DNA from 3 places in the Streptomyces sp. STAM6 genome. Region 3 is predicted to be linked to each of the others. Evidence: riboswitches for the same ligand, from Rfam matches in the RefSeq annotation. Region 3 holds a riboswitch; each other region holds the start of a gene.
The links. A riboswitch is a leader RNA that binds a small molecule or an ion and turns the genes downstream of it on or off. The one in region 3 is predicted to bind cobalamin.
Positions count from the first base shown of each region.

Region 1: linked by a shared signal. The riboswitch ahead of cobN (cobaltochelatase subunit CobN) and the one ahead of ACY34K_RS26805 (energy-coupling factor ABC transporter permease) in region 3 are both predicted to bind cobalamin.
Region 2: linked by a shared signal. The riboswitch ahead of ACY34K_RS05085 (ribonucleoside-diphosphate reductase subunit alpha) and the one ahead of ACY34K_RS26805 (energy-coupling factor ABC transporter permease) in region 3 are both predicted to bind cobalamin.

Region 1 covers NZ_JBUEFZ010000019.1:46,997-52,290, forward strand. Annotated here, with positions in the region: gene ACY34K_RS21565 (precorrin-2 C(20)-methyltransferase) at 1-1,120, opposite strand, end outside; gene ACY34K_RS21570 (precorrin-8X methylmutase) at 1,117-1,767, opposite strand; gene ACY34K_RS21575 (cobalamin biosynthesis protein CobG) at 1,764-3,245, opposite strand; cobalamin riboswitch at 3,289-3,419, shown strand; gene cobN (cobaltochelatase subunit CobN) at 3,458-5,294, shown strand, end outside.
Region 2 covers NZ_JBUEFZ010000003.1:62,312-67,605, forward strand. Annotated here, with positions in the region: gene ACY34K_RS05085 (ribonucleoside-diphosphate reductase subunit alpha) at 1-2,066, opposite strand, end outside; cobalamin riboswitch at 2,200-2,322, opposite strand; gene ACY34K_RS05090 (GNAT family N-acetyltransferase) at 2,388-2,888, opposite strand; gene mctP (monocarboxylate uptake permease MctP) at 2,978-4,606, opposite strand; gene ACY34K_RS05100 (DUF3311 domain-containing protein) at 4,603-4,869, opposite strand.
Region 3 covers NZ_JBUEFZ010000030.1:28,028-33,321, forward strand. Annotated here, with positions in the region: gene dhaK (dihydroxyacetone kinase subunit DhaK) at 103-1,095, shown strand; gene dhaL (dihydroxyacetone kinase subunit DhaL) at 1,101-1,700, shown strand; gene ACY34K_RS26800 (PTS-dependent dihydroxyacetone kinase phosphotransferase subunit DhaM) at 1,700-2,104, shown strand; cobalamin riboswitch at 2,183-2,375, shown strand; gene ACY34K_RS26805 (energy-coupling factor ABC transporter permease) at 2,405-3,103, shown strand; gene ACY34K_RS26810 (energy-coupling factor ABC transporter substrate-binding protein) at 3,103-3,480, shown strand; gene cbiQ (cobalt ECF transporter T component CbiQ) at 3,487-4,236, shown strand; gene ACY34K_RS26820 (energy-coupling factor ABC transporter ATP-binding protein) at 4,233-5,078, shown strand.

The sequences.
Region 1 (5,294 bases), on a different contig from region 3:
CCAGCGGGGCACCCGCCTTCGCGGCGGCCGCGTTCGCCGCGGTGACACCGGGCAGGACGCGCACCGGCACATCGGCGTACGGCTCCTGGGACGCGGCCTCCAGGACCGCCGTGGCCATGGCGAAGACGCCCGGGTCGCCGCCCGACACGACCGCGACGCGGCGTCCGCGCCGGGCGAGGTCCAGGGCGAACTCGGCCCGCTCCGACTCGACCTTGTTGTCGGAGCCGTGCCGCCGCTGGCCGGGGCGTACCGGCACCCGGTCGAGGTAGGTCGTGTAGCCCACCAGGTCGTCGGCGTTGGCCAGCGCGCCGCGGGACTCCGGGGTCAGCCAGGGCGCGCCCGCCGGGCCGGTGCCCACCACGAGGACCTCGCCGCCCGTCTCCCGTGCCTCCGGAGCCACGGCGTCGACCCGGGAGGGCAGCACGGCCACCGAGAAGTACGGGACCGTCGACGGGTCCACGGCCGCCAGCTCCCCGGTCCGCTCACCTGCCATGAACGCCCGCTCCACGTACCGCGCGTCCTCCAGCCGGCCGGCCCGCTCCAGGGCGCGGCGCACGGTCGGGAAGGTGCGGCCGAGCTTCATCACGACCGCGGAGTCCGTGCCCGCGAGGCGCGCCGTCAGCTCGTCCTCCGGCAGCGTGCCGGGGATGATCGTGAGGACTTCCTCGGCCTCGCACAGCGGTTCGCCGAGCCGGGCGGCCGCCGCGCTCACCGAGGTGACACCGGGGATCACCGTGGTGTCGTAGCGGTGCGCCAGGCGCTTGTGCATGTGCTGGTAGGAGCCGTAGAAGAGCGGGTCGCCCTCGGCGAGGACGGCGACGGTCCGGCCCGCGTCGAGATGGGCCGCGAGCCGCGCGGACGCCTCCTCGTAGAAGTCGTTCAGGGCGCCGCGGTAACCGCCGGGGTGGTCCGTGGTCTCCACCGTGAGCGGGTACATCAGCCGCTCCTCGATGTGGTCCTCGCGGATGTGCTCCGCCGCGATCGACCGTGCTATCGAGCGGCCGTGCCGCGCCGAGTGGTACGCGATCACGTCGGCGGCCGCGATGGCCTTCACCGCCGCCACCGTCATCAGGTTCGGGTCGCCGGGGCCGAGCCCGACCCCGTACAGCTTTCCGCTCATGCCTGGATCTCCGCCTCGTGGGCGATCGCGTTGATCGCGGCCGCCGCCATCGCGCTGCCGCCGCGCCGGCCGCGCACCACCAGGTGGTCGACGCCCGAGACGTGCTCCGCGAGGGCGTCCTTGGACTCGGCCGCGCCGATGAAGCCCACCGGTACGCCGATCACGGCGGCCGGGAGGGGCGCGCCCGCATCGATCATCTCGAGCAGGCGGAACAGGGCGGTGGGGGCGTTGCCGATGGCGACGACCGATCCTTCGAGCCGGTCGCGCCACAGCTCCAGCGCGGCGGCGCTGCGCGTGGTGCCGAGCTCGGCGGCGAGCGCCGGCACGGAGGGGTCGGAGAGCGTGCAGATCACGTCGTTGTCGGCGGGCAGGCGCTTGCGTGTGACCCCGCTCGCCACCATCTGCGCGTCGCAGAGGATCGGCGCACCGGCGCGCAGCGCCTCGCGGGCGCGGGCGACCACCTTCGGTGTGTGGGCGAGGTCGCGGACGAGGTCGACCATGCCGCAGGCGTGGATCATCCGCACGGCGACCTGGCTGACGTCGGCGGGCAGGCCCGCGAGATCCGCCTCGGCGCGGATCGTGGCAAAGGACTGGCGGTAGATCTCCGCGCCGTCCTTCTCGTAGTCGAACACTCTGCTCTCGCTCATCTCGTAGTACGGGCCCTCGTGATCGCGTCGGCCAGGCTCGCGCCGCCGGCGGCCTGGCCTGTCGGTACGTCGTGTTCCGCCGTGCCCCGTACGGTCACCCGGTACGTGCCGTCGCCGGTCGCGACGGCGTCCACCCACGTGCCGCGCGGGTGGCCGCAGCGGCGCTCGCAGCCCGACCAGTGGACCGGCAGGGGGCGCGGGCCGCCCTCGCGGGGGCCGTTCGGGCCGCGGGCGTCGCCGGGTGTGGCGTCGGCCCGCACGTCGGACAGGGACTTGGCGCAGCCCGGCCGGCCGGTGCAGGCGCTGACGCCGAGCCAGGGTGAGTCGGCGCGGGTGAGGAATCCGGCCGCGTCCAGGGCAGCGAGCCGTTCCGCGGCCGCGGCGCGGTCGGCGAGGCCCGACAGGACGAATCCGCGCCAGGGGGTGGCCCGTACCTCCCCGGCCGGCACCAGGGCGCGGAACTGCGCGCTGGTCACCCGCCCGAGGGGTGCGAGTACGGACAGGGCGCCGTCCCCGACCAGCCCGAGCCCGGGAGGCGACCCCACGGGTACGGGAACCGGGCCCGCGCCACGTGTGTCCGTGCCCCGTACGTCGACGCTCCGGGCATCCGCGCCCCGTGCGTCCGTGCCGCGGGTACCCGCGCCGCGTGCGTAAGCGCCCGGGAACTGCCGCGCGGCGGTCGCCCCGCTCGCCGACCCGGCGTCCTCGGGCCCGCTCGTCGCCGGCGCGTCCGCCGCCTCCGAGGCGATCCCCGCGGCCGCCAGGGCCGATTCCACGTCCACGTCCTGGCCGTCCGGCAGCTCGCCCGCCCGCCAGGCGCCCGTGCCCGCCTCCCGCACGGCCGCCAGGAAGGCGCGGGCCGCGGCCAGAGCGGCGCGCGGCGCGTCCGCGGCGGGCACCCGGCGGAAGGGGTGCGCTCCCACCCGTACCAGGGCGGAAGCGGCATCCGGGGCTGCGAGCAAGGTCACATCTCCGCCGAGCGCCGCCACGTCGCCGCGCCCGTCGTCGAGGGCGAAGAGGAAACGCCCGGACAGGGCCGTCGCCCAGGGGGCGGCGCAGATCAGGGAGTCCAGTTCGCGGGCCCACAACTGGACGTCGGCGTAGCCGAGTCCGTCCAGCCCGGCCAAGGGGGAGGCCACCACATTGCGTACGCGTTCATGGGTGTCGGAGGGCAGCAGCCCGGCGTCCCGCAACAGCCGGGCCAGGGCGAGCCCGCAGTCCTCACCGAGGCCCCTGAGCTCGATGTTGCCGCGTGAGGTGAGAGTGAGACGCCCGTCACCCAGCCGGTCGGCGGCGTCCGCCAGCACCAGCACCTGATGGGACGTCAAAAGACCTGCGGGCAGGCGGAGTCGGGCCAGGCCGCCGTCGTCAGCCCGGTGCAGTCGCAGCGCACCCGGGCAGGCGTCACCGCGGTCCCGTATGTGAGCTTCACCCCGGTCCGGGGTTTTTGGTGAGCTGGGCGGCATGGCGGCGAGCATACCCACGTCCTTCCAGGTGCCCGCCCTGCGGCGAGGGCGCAGGATCTACTATGCAGACGGCACAGGGTCCCAGGGCCCTAGGGAGGAAGCCCGGTGGAAATCCGGCGCGGTCCCGCCACTGTGAGTCCGGCCCCGGCCGGGCGAGTCAGGAACTCCCGCCGTCCTTACGACCACCCGGGGCGCGGACACCCCGAGGAAGGCCTGCGCACGCCATGACGCCCGCGACCACGCCCGAGGCGACGCCCACCCCGGCGCCCGCGACGACGATCCTGCTGCTGTCGCACTCCGACACCGACCTGCTGAGCGCCCGCGCGGCCGGCGGCCCGGTGGAGTACCGGTTCGCGAACCCCGCCCGGCTGCCGCTGGACGACGTGCCCCGGCTCCTCGACGGCGCCGACCTGGTCGTCGTGCGCCTCCTCGGCGGCGTCCGCGCATGGGAGGAGGGCCTCCAGGCCGTCCGGGACGCCGGGAAGCCCGTGGTCGTCCTCACCGGCGAACAGGCCCCCGACGCCCAGCTGATGGAGACCTCCACCGTCCCCATCGGCATCGCGGCCGAGGCGCACGCCTACCTCGCCCACGGCGGTCCGGACAATCTGGAACAGCTCGCCCGTTTCCTCTCCGACACGGTTCTGCTCACCGGCCACGGCTTCGAGCCGCCGGCCGCCGCCCCCACCTGGGGCCCGCTGGAGCGGACCGCGCGGAACACCACCGGCCCCACCGTGGCCGTGCTCTACTACCGCGCCCACCACATGAGCGGCAACACCGCCTTCGTCGCCACCCTGTGCGAGGCGATCGAGGACGCCGGCGGGCAGGCCCTGCCGCTGTACGTGGCCTCCCTCCGCGCCCCCGAGCAGGAGCTCGTCGAGAACCTGCGGACGGCCGACGCCATCGTCACCACCGTCCTCGCCGCCGGCGGCACGAAGCCCGCCGAGGCGCAGGCCGGCGGAGACGACGAGTCGTGGGACGCGGGCGCCCTCGCCGCCCTCGACGTGCCGATCCTCCAGGCCCTCTGCCTGACCGGCCCGCGCTCCGCCTGGGAGGAGAACGACGAAGGGCTCTCCCCGCTGGACGCCGCGAGCCAGGTCGCCGTCCCCGAGTTCGACGGCCGGCTCATCACCGTCCCGTTCTCCTTCAAGGAGATCGACGAGGACGGCCTGCCCGCCTATGTCGCGGACACCGAACGCGCCGCCCGGGTCGCCGGCATCGCGGTCCGTCACGCCCGCCTGCGCCACATCCCGAACGCCGACAAGCGCCTGGCGCTGGTCCTCTCCGCGTACCCGACCAAGCACTCCCGCATCGGCAACGCCGTCGGCCTCGACACCCCCGCGTCCGCGGTCGCGCTGCTGCGCCGGCTGCGCGAGGAGGGCTACGACTTCGGTGACGAGGACGTGCCGGGCCTGGCGACCGGCGACGGCGACGAGCTGATCTACGCGCTGATCGAGGCCGGCGGCCACGACCAGGCCTGGCTCACCGAGGAACAGCTGGCCAGGAACCCGGTCCGCATCCCGGCCGCCGACTACCGGCGCTGGTACGCGAAGCTGCCGCGGGAGCTGCGCGACCAGGTCGAGGAGCACTGGGGCCCGGCGCCGGGCGAGATGTTCCTGGACCGCTCCCGCAATCCGGAGGGCGACATCGTGCTCGCCGCCCTGCGCCGCGGGAACCTGCTGATCCTCATCCAGCCGCCGCGCGGCTTCGGCGAGAACCCGATCGCGATCTACCACGACCCGGATCTGCCGCCGTCGCACCACTACCTGGCCGCCTACCGCTGGATCGCCGCCGCCCGCGAGGACGGTGGCTTCGGCGCCGACGCCATGGTCCACCTCGGCAAGCACGGCAACCTGGAGTGGCTGCCCGGCAAGAACGCGGGCCTGTCCGCCGCCTGCGGCCCCGACGCCGCGCTCGGCGACATCCCGCTGGTCTACCCCTTCCTGGTCAACGACCCGGGCGAGGGCACCCAGGCCAAGCGCCGCGTCCACGCCACCCTCGTCGACCACCTGGTGCCGCCGATGGCCCGTGCCGAGTCGTACGGCGACATCACGCGCCTGGAGC
Region 2 (5,294 bases), on a different contig from region 3:
ACCGATCCGTTGGACTCGCGCAGCGCCTCCCGGGTCTGCGCGTCCCACACGCCGAGCTTCTTCAGCTCTTCGACCAGGTAGGAGTTGACCTGGAGGAACTCACCCGACAGCGTCTCACGCTTGAAGAGGTTGGAGACCTGCGGCTCGATGCACTCGTACACGCCGGCGATGGAGGCAATGGTCGCGGTCGGGGCGATGGCCAGCAGCAGCGAGTTGCGCATGCCGACCGAGGCGATCCGCTCGCGCAGCGCCGCCCAGCGCTCCGGCCAGTTCAGCTCCACGTCGTAGTGGTCCGGGTGCAGCACCCCGCGCGCCGCCCGGGTCTGCTCCCATGCGGGGAGCGGGCCGCTGCGCTCGGCGAGGTCGGCGGAGGCCTCGTAGGCCGCGAGCATGATCCGCTCGGCGATCCGGGTCGACAGGGCGCGCGCCTCGGGGGAGTCGAACGGCAGCTTCAGCTGGAAGAAGACGTCCTGCAGGCCCATCGCGCCCAGACCCACCGGCCGCCACTTGGTGTTGGACCGGCCGGCCTGCTCGGTCGGGTAGAAGTTGATGTCGACGACCCGGTCGAGGAACGTCACGGCGGTGCGGACGGTCTCGTCCAGCCGCTCCCAGTCGATCGTGCCTCCGGCGACGAAGGCGCCCAGGTTCACCGAACCGAGGTTGCAGACGGCGGTCTCGCCGTCGTTCGTCACCTCGATGATCTCGGTGCACAGGTTGGAGGAGTGCACGACCGTGCCGGGCTCGGCGGTCTGGTTCGCGGTCCGGTTGGAGGCGTCCTTGAACGTCATCCAGCCCTGGCCGGTCTGCGCGAGGGTGCGCATCATGCGGCCGTACAGGTCACGGGCCGGCATGGTCTTCTTGGCCAGTCCGGCCGCCTCGGCCCTGCGGTAGGCGGTGTCGAACTCCTCGCCGTACAGGTCGACGAGCTCCGGCACGTCGGCCGGCGAGAACAGCGACCACTCGGCGTCCGCGTTGACCCGGCGCATGAACTCGTCCGGGATCCAGTGCGCCAGGTTGAGGTTGTGGGTGCGCCGGGCGTCCTCGCCCGTGTTGTCGCGCAGCTCCAGGAACTCCTCGATGTCCGCGTGCCAGGTCTCCAGGTAGACCGCGGCCGCGCCCTTGCGGCGGCCGCCCTGGTTCACGGCGGCGACCGAGGCGTCCAGGGTCTTCAGGAACGGCACGATGCCGTTGGAGTGGCCGTTGGTGCCGCGGATGAGCGAACCGCGGGCACGGATGCGGGAGTAGGACAGTCCGATGCCGCCCGCGTGCTTGGAGAGCCGCGCCACCTGGTGGTAGCGGTCGTAGATCGAGTCCAGCTCGTCCTGCGGCGAGTCCAGCAGGTAGCAGGACGACATCTGCGGGTGGCGGGTGCCGGAGTTGAACAGCGTGGGGGAGGACGGCAGGTAGTCGAGCCGGCTCATCAGCCGGTAGAGCGCCGCGACCTCGTCCAGCGCGCGCAGCGAGTCGTCCTCCGCGAGGCCGGCCGCCACGCGCAGCATGAAGTGCTGCGGGGTCTCGATGACCTTGCGCGTGATCGGGTGCCGGAGCAGATAGCGCGAGTAGAGCGTCCGCAGGCCGAAGTAGCCGAAGCGGTCGTCCGCCTCCGGGTCGACGAGGCCGTCCATCCGTACGGTGTGCAGACGGACGAACTCGGCCGTGCGGTCGGCGATCAGGCCCTCACGGTGGCCGACGGCCACGGACGCCGAGAACGACACCGCGCCCTGGCTCGCCGCCTCTTCGGCGATGGTCCGGGTCAGCAGCCTGGCGGCGAGCCGCGAGTACGCGGGGTCCTCGGAGATGAGTCCGGCGGCCGCCTCGGTGGCGAGCTCCCGCAGTTCGGCGTCGTCCGAACCGGCGTGCCGGCCGCGCAGCGCGGCGGCGGCGACCCGGCCGGGGTCCGTGTCGGGCAGATCGGCGGTGAGGTCCGTCAGGGTCCGCAGCAGGTCGGCGCCGCGGCCCGAAGGACCTCCGTCGAGGGCGGTGGTGGGAGACGGGTGGGCGGTCCCGGGTCCGTCGGTCTCCGTGTCCGTGACGCTTGAGGCCGGATCGGCTGGCGCGATGGTCACGTGGGGGCTCTCCCTCGCTCGGCTCGGGGCCGGCGGGCGGGCAGGGGAGCGGGGCGCCCGGGCACAGGGGCGCATGCACCGCGTCCACCGGCCCACTCCGCGAGGCCCGGACGTCTGGGCACCCGGGCCGGACGGACCGGGCGCACTGTCAGCAGGTGTTCGGACTTCAAAGGGCGCAAAGGCACACCAACACACCGTTGCGGGACAGTTCCGGATTCGCACCGGATTCCCCTGCGACGACAGCGAGCATGAGCATACATGTGGGGGGCTCCCCTTGAGGCACCCCCCACATGTTGTGTCGGTCGGCAATCGCCGTGTCGCTCAGAGCTTCAGGCCGTAGGTGCGCAGAGTGACGCCGTGGAGGGGTTCCCAGTCCCGTTCCGGGGTCCGTACGAACCCCAGCCGCTCGTAGAGCCGGTGGGCCGATCGCATCGCGACCTGGGTCGACAGGACGATCCCCCGGCAGCCCGGCAGGGCCCGGGCGCGCTCCACGCAGGCCCGTGCGAGCGCCTCGCCGGCACCCCGGCCGCGGGCCGCTTCCGCCACCGCGAGCATCAGGATCTCGGCCTCGCCCTCGCGCGCGATGCCGGCCCACGGGCCGCCGGACGCGACGAACGTCACGCCGCCCAGCAGCTGTTCGTTCTCGCCCACGGCGACGAGCACCTCGGCCCCCGCGGCACGCGCGGACACGTCGCGCAGCTCGTGCAGGTACTCGTCGCTCTCTCCGAAGGCCGGCAGCCCGTCGGCGAGGTACGCCTCCGCGGTGATGTCGCCCAGCGCGGTGTGCTCGTCGGGCCGTACGGCCCTGATGGTGATGTCCATGGGCGCAGTGTGGCCCCTCGTGCGGCGACGACGAAGGCCGCCGCGCCCCCCGGAGGGAGTGCGGCGGCCTTCGTCGTGCGCGAGGGCCGTCAGTGACCGGCACCCGCCGTGGCCGGCGGAAGCTCGACCTTGACGCCCGGGTCGCCCGCGTCGGCGGTGTAGTCCGACGGCGACGTCTCGTCCACGCCCTCGGGGGCCTTGACGGCCTTGAGGACGAAGGTGAGGACGACGGTGACGACCACGTTGAGGACGAACGCCGTCAGGCCGATGTAGCCGATCTCACCGATGCCCGGGATCTCGGCGGACGAGCCGCCGAAGTGCTTCTGCGTGGGGCTCGCGACGCCGTACGCGGCGGCCGTGCCGTAGACCATGCCGACGGCCCAGCCGGCCAGCAGCGCCCAGCGGTGGAACCAGCGCGTGAACAGACCGCCGACCAGGGCCGGGAAGGTCTGCAGGATCCAGATGCCGCCGAGCAGCTGGAAGTTGATGGCGACGGTCTTGTCCATGGTGAGGACGAAGGCCAGCGCGCCCACCTTCACCAGCAGCGACACCAGCTTGGACACCTTGGTCTCCTGCTCCGGGGTGGCGTCCGGCTTCAGGAAGTCCTTGTAGATGTTCCGGGTGAAGAGGTTGGCCGCGGCGATGGACATGATGGCCGCCGGGACCAGCGCGCCGATGCCGATGGCGGCGAAGGCGACGCCCGCGAACCAGTCCGGGAACATGTTCTCGAACAGCTGGGGGATCGCCAGCTGGCCGTTCTGCACCTTGATGCCCGCCGCGATGGCCATGAAGCCGAGCAGCGCCAGCAGGCCCAGCATCAGTGAGTACAGCGGCAGGATCGTGGTGTTGCGGCGGATCACGTCACGGCTGCGCGAGGAGAGCGTCGCGGTGATGGAGTGCGGGTACATGAAGAGCGCCAGCGCCGAGCCGAGCGCCAGGGTGGCGTAGCCCCAGTGGCCCGCCTCGCCGGGCACGAGCGCGCCGCGCGGTTTGTCGGTGGCCGGGTTGATCTGCGCGTAGGCGTCGCCGGCCGCGGCGAAGATGTCGTCGAAGCCGCCCAGCTTGATCGGGATGTAGATGATCGCCACCGCGATGACGATGTAGATCAGGGTGTCCTTGACGAAGGCGATCAGCGCCGGGGCCCGCAGACCGGACGAGTAGGTGTACGCGGCGAGCACACCGAAGGCGATGAGCAGCGGCAGGTCCTTGATGAACCAGTTGGTGTTCTCACCGCCGCCGACGCCCATGACGTCGAGCACCGCCTGGATGCCGACGAGTTGGAGGGCGATGTACGGCATCGTGGCGAGGATGCCGGTGAGGGCCACCGCCAGCGACAGCCCCTTGGAGCCGAAGCGGCCGCGGACGAAGTCGGAGGTGGTGACGTATCCGTGCTTGTGGGACACCGACCACAGGCGGGGCAGGAAGGTGAAGATGAGCGGGTAGACGAGGATGGTGTACGGCACGGCGAAGAAGCCGGCCGCGCCCGCCGCGTAGATGGCGGCCGGGACGGCGACGAAGGTGTACGCCGTGTAGAGGTCGCCGCCGAGCAGGAACCACGTCACCCAGGTGCCGAACGAGCGGCCGCCGAGGCCCCATTCGTCGAGGCTGTTCTCGTTCTCGGCCTTGCGCCAGCGCGCGGCCATGAAGCCCATGACCGTGACGGCCAGGAAGAAGAAGACGAAGACGCCGAGCGCGACGCCGTTCACACCGTCCTTCATCGCGACCCACCCCCCTTGCGGGCGCGCTGGTCACGCTGCCACAGCTTGTAGGCGATCATCGTGAGACCGGTCGATATCACGACCCAGAGCATCTGGTACCAGTAGAAGAACGGGATGCCCATGAAGACCGGTTCGAGCTTGGCGTACGAGGCGACCCAGAGCATCGCCACAAAGGGTGCGATCAGACAGAGCGCCACCACCACCCGCACCGGGGTGACGGCCGGCGGGCTCACCGGCTGTTTCTCCTCTTGCTCCTGCGACATGCAGCGACTCCGTCCCCTCACCGAGCACTTGCGTAATGGGCAGGAAATCTAAGGGACCGTTTCGTCGCGCGGAACCCCCGTCCGGATAACGGACCAGTCTCGACGTGCGGAAACGGTGAAGAGCCACGCCTTTTGACGGGGCGTGGCTCTCACCGGGCCGGTACGAAACGGAAGTTCAGTCGTTCGGACGCCGCGAAACGGGCGACGCCGGGTCCGTCCGGGGGACCTTTTGGGGGATCCCCGTTGTCCAGCCGGCCCGGTCCCGTCGCCGCCGTCTCAGCCGTTCGGGCGCTGGAGTCGGGCCACGCTGTGTCTGTCCGTGGGGTGACCCCCGGACCCCCAGCAAGGTCCCGTCGCCGCCGTCTCAGCCGTTCGGGCGCTGGAGTCGGGCCACGCTGTGTCTGTCCGGGGGGTGACCCCCGGAC
Region 3 (5,294 bases):
AGGCCCCCGCCGTGCGGGGGCCTCATCCAATGGGTGATCACCTACGTGACCGCCGGCGCCCCTCGGTCGATACTGAGTCAGGTCCGAACACAGGAGGTACCCATGAGGATGCTCATCAACGTACCGGAGACCGTCGTCGCGGACGCGCTGCGCGGGCTCGCGGCCGCGCATCCCGACCTGACCGTGGACGTGGAGAACCGGGTGGTGGTGCGGCGGGACGCGCCCGTGGCGGGGAAGGTGGCGCTGGTGTCCGGAGGCGGCTCCGGGCACGAACCGCTGCACGCGGGGTTCGTCGGGCCGGGAATGCTGTCGGCGGCCTGCCCCGGTGAGGTCTTCACGAGTCCCGTTCCCGACCAGATGGTCCGGGCGGCGGCCGCGGTGGACAGCGGGTCCGGTGTGCTGTTCGTCGTGAAGAACTACACCGGGGACGTCCTCAACTTCGAGATGGCGGCCGAGCTCGCCGAGGACGAGGGTGTGCAGATCGCCAAGGTGCTCGTCGACGACGACGTGGCGGTCTCCGACAGTCTGTACACGGCGGGGCGGCGTGGCACCGGGGCGACGCTGTTCGTGGAGAAGATCGCCGGCGCGGCCGCCGAGGAGGGGGCGCCGCTGGAGCGCGTGGAGGCGATCGCCCGTCGGGTGAACGCGAGTTCCCGCAGTTTCGGCGTGGCGCTCAGCGCGGTCACCACTCCCGCGAAGGGCAGCCCGACGTTCGATCTGCCGCCCGGCGAGCTGGAGTTGGGCATCGGTATCCATGGCGAGCCGGGGCGTGAACGGCGGGCGATGATGACGTCGCGGGAGATCGCGGACTTCGCGGTGGACGCCGTGCTGGAGGATCTGAACCCGAGGGGGCCCGTGCTGGTCCTGGTCAACGGTATGGGCGCGACCCCGCTGCTGGAGCTGTACGGGTTCAACGCCGAGGTGCAGCGGGTGCTCGGCGAGCGGGGTGTCATGGCGGCCCGTACGCTCGTCGGAAACTATGTGACGTCGCTGGACATGGCAGGCTGCTCGGTCACCCTGTGCCAGGCTGACGAGGAGTTGCTCAGGCTGTGGGACGCGCCGGTGCAGACGGCCGCGCTCCGGTGGGGACGGTGATCGCGGTGATGGACGCGGACTTCTTCCGGCGGTGGATGACGAAGGCGGCGGCGGCCGTCGACCGCGAGGCGGACCGGCTCACCGAGCTGGACTCGGCGATCGGTGACGCCGATCACGGCACCAATCTGCAGCGCGGCTTCGCGGCCGTGACCGCGGCACTGGACAAGGAGCCGCCGCGGACCCCGGGCGCGGTGCTGATCCTCGCCGGCCGGCAGCTGATCTCGACGGTGGGCGGCGCGTCAGGACCGCTGTACGGGACACTGCTGCGGCGTACCGGCAAGGCGCTCGGTGACGCCGCCGAGGTCACGCCCGGGCAACTGGCCGACGCGCTGCGGGCCGGGGTCGCCGCGGTGGCGCAGCTCGGCGGGGCCGCGGCCGGCGACAAGACGATGCTGGACGCGCTGGAGCCGGCCGTGGAGGCGCTCGGCGCATCGTTCGCCGCGGCCGGGGAGGCGGCCGAGCGGGGGGCGGAGGCGACCGTGCCGATGCAGGCCCGCAAGGGCCGGGCGAGCTATCTCGGTGAACGCAGCATCGGGCACCGGGACCCCGGCGCCACCTCCTCCGCGCTGCTGATCGCGGCACTGGCCGAGGCGGAGGCGGCCTGATGGGGGCGCCGGTCGGGATCGTGCTCGTGTCGCACAGCGCTGCGGTCGCCTCGTCGGTCGCGGAGCTGGCGCGCGGTCTCGCGGGCGCCGGGCCGACCGCTCCGGTGGCGGCCGCCGGCGGCACGCCGGACGGCGGGCTCGGCACCAGTTCCGAACTGATCTCCGAAGCTGCCGCGTCGGTCGACGGCGGGGCCGGCGTGGCGGTGCTGGTCGACCTCGGCAGCGCCGTGCTGACGGTGAAGGCGCTCCTGGCGGAGGGGAACGAACTCCCCGACGGCACAAGGCTGGTGGACGCGCCGTTCGTCGAGGGAGCGGTGGCGGCCGTGGTCACGGCGTCGGCCGGCGGCGATCTCGACGCGGTGGTCACGGCGGCCTCGGAGGCGTACGGCTACCGCAAGGAGTGAGGCGGCCGGGGCGGCAGCCACGAGGGGTGGAGCGGGGCCGTGCGCCGGTGCGCGGGTTGTGATGGCCTGATCAACGCACTAATGTCACACCGCCTTGGTGTACGGGAAACCGGTGCGGTACCGGTGCGGCCCTCGCCACTGTGATCGGGAAGTCCGGCTCCATCCTTCGGGAAGCCACTGGACCACCGCGGGAGACCGTGGGGTCCGGGAAGGCGGAGTCGCGGCGGCATGACCCGTCAGCCAGGAGACCGGCCAGGGCGCGTTGTCCATCCACGAGGTGCTGGAGAGGGTCTCCCAACCATGCATATCGCCGAGGGGTATCTCCCCCCTGTGCACGCGGCCGCCTGGAGCGTCGCGGCCGCCCCCTTCGTCGTCCACGGCGTCCGCGCCCTGACCCGGGAGGTCAAGGCCAACCCTGAGTCCACTCTGCTGCTCGGTGCGTCCGGTGCCTTCACATTTGTCCTTTCGGCCCTGAAGATCCCGAGCGTGACGGGCAGTTGCTCGCACCCCACGGGCACGGGACTGGGCGCCATCCTCTTCCGGCCACCGATCATGGCGGTGCTCGGCACCATCACCCTGCTGTTCCAGGCGCTGCTGCTGGCGCACGGCGGTCTGACCACCCTGGGCGCGAACGCCTTCTCGATGGCGATCGTCGGGCCCTGGGCCGGCTTCGGGGTGTACTGGCTCCTGCGGCGGTTCGACGTGCCGCTGATGGTCAGCGTCTTCTTCGGCGCGTTCATCGCCGACATCACCACCTACTGCGTGACCAGCGTGCAGCTGGCGCTGGCGTTCCCGGACCCGAGCAGCGGTTTCATCGGCGCCCTCGGCAAGTTCGGCGGCATCTTCGCGGTCACCCAGCTTCCGCTCGCGGTCAGCGAGGGCCTGCTCACCGTGCTGGTGATGCGGCTGCTGATCCAGTCGAGCAAGGGGGAGCTGACCCGTCTCGGCGTGCTGCTCCAGCGCGGCCGCACGGACGAGAAGAAGGAGGCCGTGGCCTGATGAGCCGTAACGCCAAGATCAATACGCTGCTGCTGCTCGTCGTCGCGGCGCTCGCGGTCCTGCCGCTCGCCCTGGGCATGGGCGACCACAAGGAGGAGCCGTTCACGGGCGCGGACGGGCAGGCAGAGACCGCGATCACCGAGACGCATCCCGACTACGAGCCCTGGTTCAGCCCCCTGTACGAGCCGCCGTCCGGTGAGATCGAGTCGGCGCTGTTCTCCCTGCAGGCCGCGATCGGCGCCGGGGTGCTGGCGTACTACTTCGGGCTGCGCCGTGGCCGCCGGCAGGGCGAGGCCCGGGCGCGCGCCGAGGCGGCCGGTGCCCGGAGCGACGAGGCGGCCGAACCCGTGGCCGCCGACCGGCAGCCGTCCGCGTAGCCGCCGGTGCTGCCGATCGACGCGGCGGCGCACAGCAGTCGCTGGCGCCGCCGCCATCCGTGCGAAAAAGCGGTTCTCGGCTTCGGGCTGACGATCTGCGCGATCAGCCTGCCGGCGTGGCCCGGGGCCGTACTCGTCGCGGCCGCCACCCTGGCCGTGCTGCTCGGCCCCGCCGGCGTGGGCGGCCGGCAGCTGTGGCGGGCGTTCCGCATTCCGCTGGGCTTCTGTGTCACCGGCGCGGTACCGCTGCTGTTCCAGGTGGGCGGGGCGGGCGGGTTCGTGACGCTCGCGCCGGACGGGCCGGTACACGCGGGACAGTTGCTGCTGCGTACGTCGGCGGCGTCGCTCGGGGTGCTGCTGTTCGCGTTCACCACGCCGGTCTCGGACGTACTGCCGCGGCTGGTGCGGGCCGGGGTGCCGGCCCCGGTGGTCGACGTCGCGCTCGTGATGTACCGGATCAGCTTCCTGCTGCTGGACGCGGTGACCCGGATCCGGCAGGCACAGGCGGCACGCCTCGGGCTGACCACCCGCGCCGCGACGTGGCGTTCGCTGGCGGGCCTCGGCGCGACGGCCTTCGTCCGGGCCTTCGACCGCGCGGCCCGGCTCCAGACGGGGCTGGCCGGCCGCGGCTACGACGGGACACTGCGCGTCCTTGTACCGCAGGCGTCGGTGTCCGGGCGGTTCCTCGCCGCCACCGGGGCGCTGTTCACCGGTCTGGTGGCCCTCACTCTCGTACTCGAAAGGTTCCTGCCATGAATCCGTCCGCCGTCGTGGAACTCGTCGGTGCGGGATACGCGTACGAAGACGGGCCGGCCGTGCTGCGGGACGTGGACTTCGCGGTGCCCGAGGGGCGTTCGATCGCTCTCCTCGGCCGTAACGGCAGCGGCAAGACGACCATGCTGCGGCTGCTGAGCGGCGGGCTGCGGTGCGGGAGCGGCCGGCTGCGGCTGTCGGGCGAGGACGTGACGTACGACCGGGCCGGGCTGACCCGGCTGCGCACGACGGTGCAGCTCGTCGTGCAGGACCCGGACGACCAGCTCTTCGCCGCGTCGGTGGGGCAGGACGTGTCGTTCGGGCCGATGAACCTGGGACTGCCGGAGGACGAGGTGCGCGCCCGGGTCCGGGAGTCCCTGGAGGCGCTGGACATCACGGCGCTGGAGGACCGCCCCACGCATCTGCTGTCGTACGGGCAGCGCAAGCGGGCGGCGATCGCGGGCGCGGTCGCGATGCGGCCGCGGGTGCTGATCCTGGACGAGCCGACAGCGGGCCTCGACCCGCACGGGCAGGAGCGGCTCCTGGAGGTGCTGGACCGGCTGCGGGAGGCCGGCACCACGGTGGTGATGGCCACCCACGACGTGGACCTTGCGCTGCGGTGGGCGGACGACGCGGCGGTGCTGTCCCCGGACGGACTGCGGACCGGCCCGGTGGCCGACCTGCTGGCCGACCGGTCCCTGCTGGACGCGGCGCGGCTGCGCCGGCCGTGGGGCATGGCGGTGGCGCGGGTGCTGCGCGAGCGCGGGCTGCTCGGGGAGCACGAGGCGGAGCCGCGCACTCCCGAGGAACTCGAGGCGTGGGCCGCGGCGGTCGGCGGGGCGTGATCCCGGCGGACCCGGTCGGCCGGGTCGGGGGGCCCGGCCGGCCGGCGACCGGCACGCGCCCGGGAGGCGGTACGCCTCCGAGACCGGCGGACGGCGGCATGAGGCGGTACGCCTGCGAGATCGGCGCGCGTCGGCGGGACGCGGTACGCCTGCGAGACCGGCGCGCGTGGGCATGAGGCGGTACGCCTCCGGGACTCGCGGGCGTCGGCGGGACGC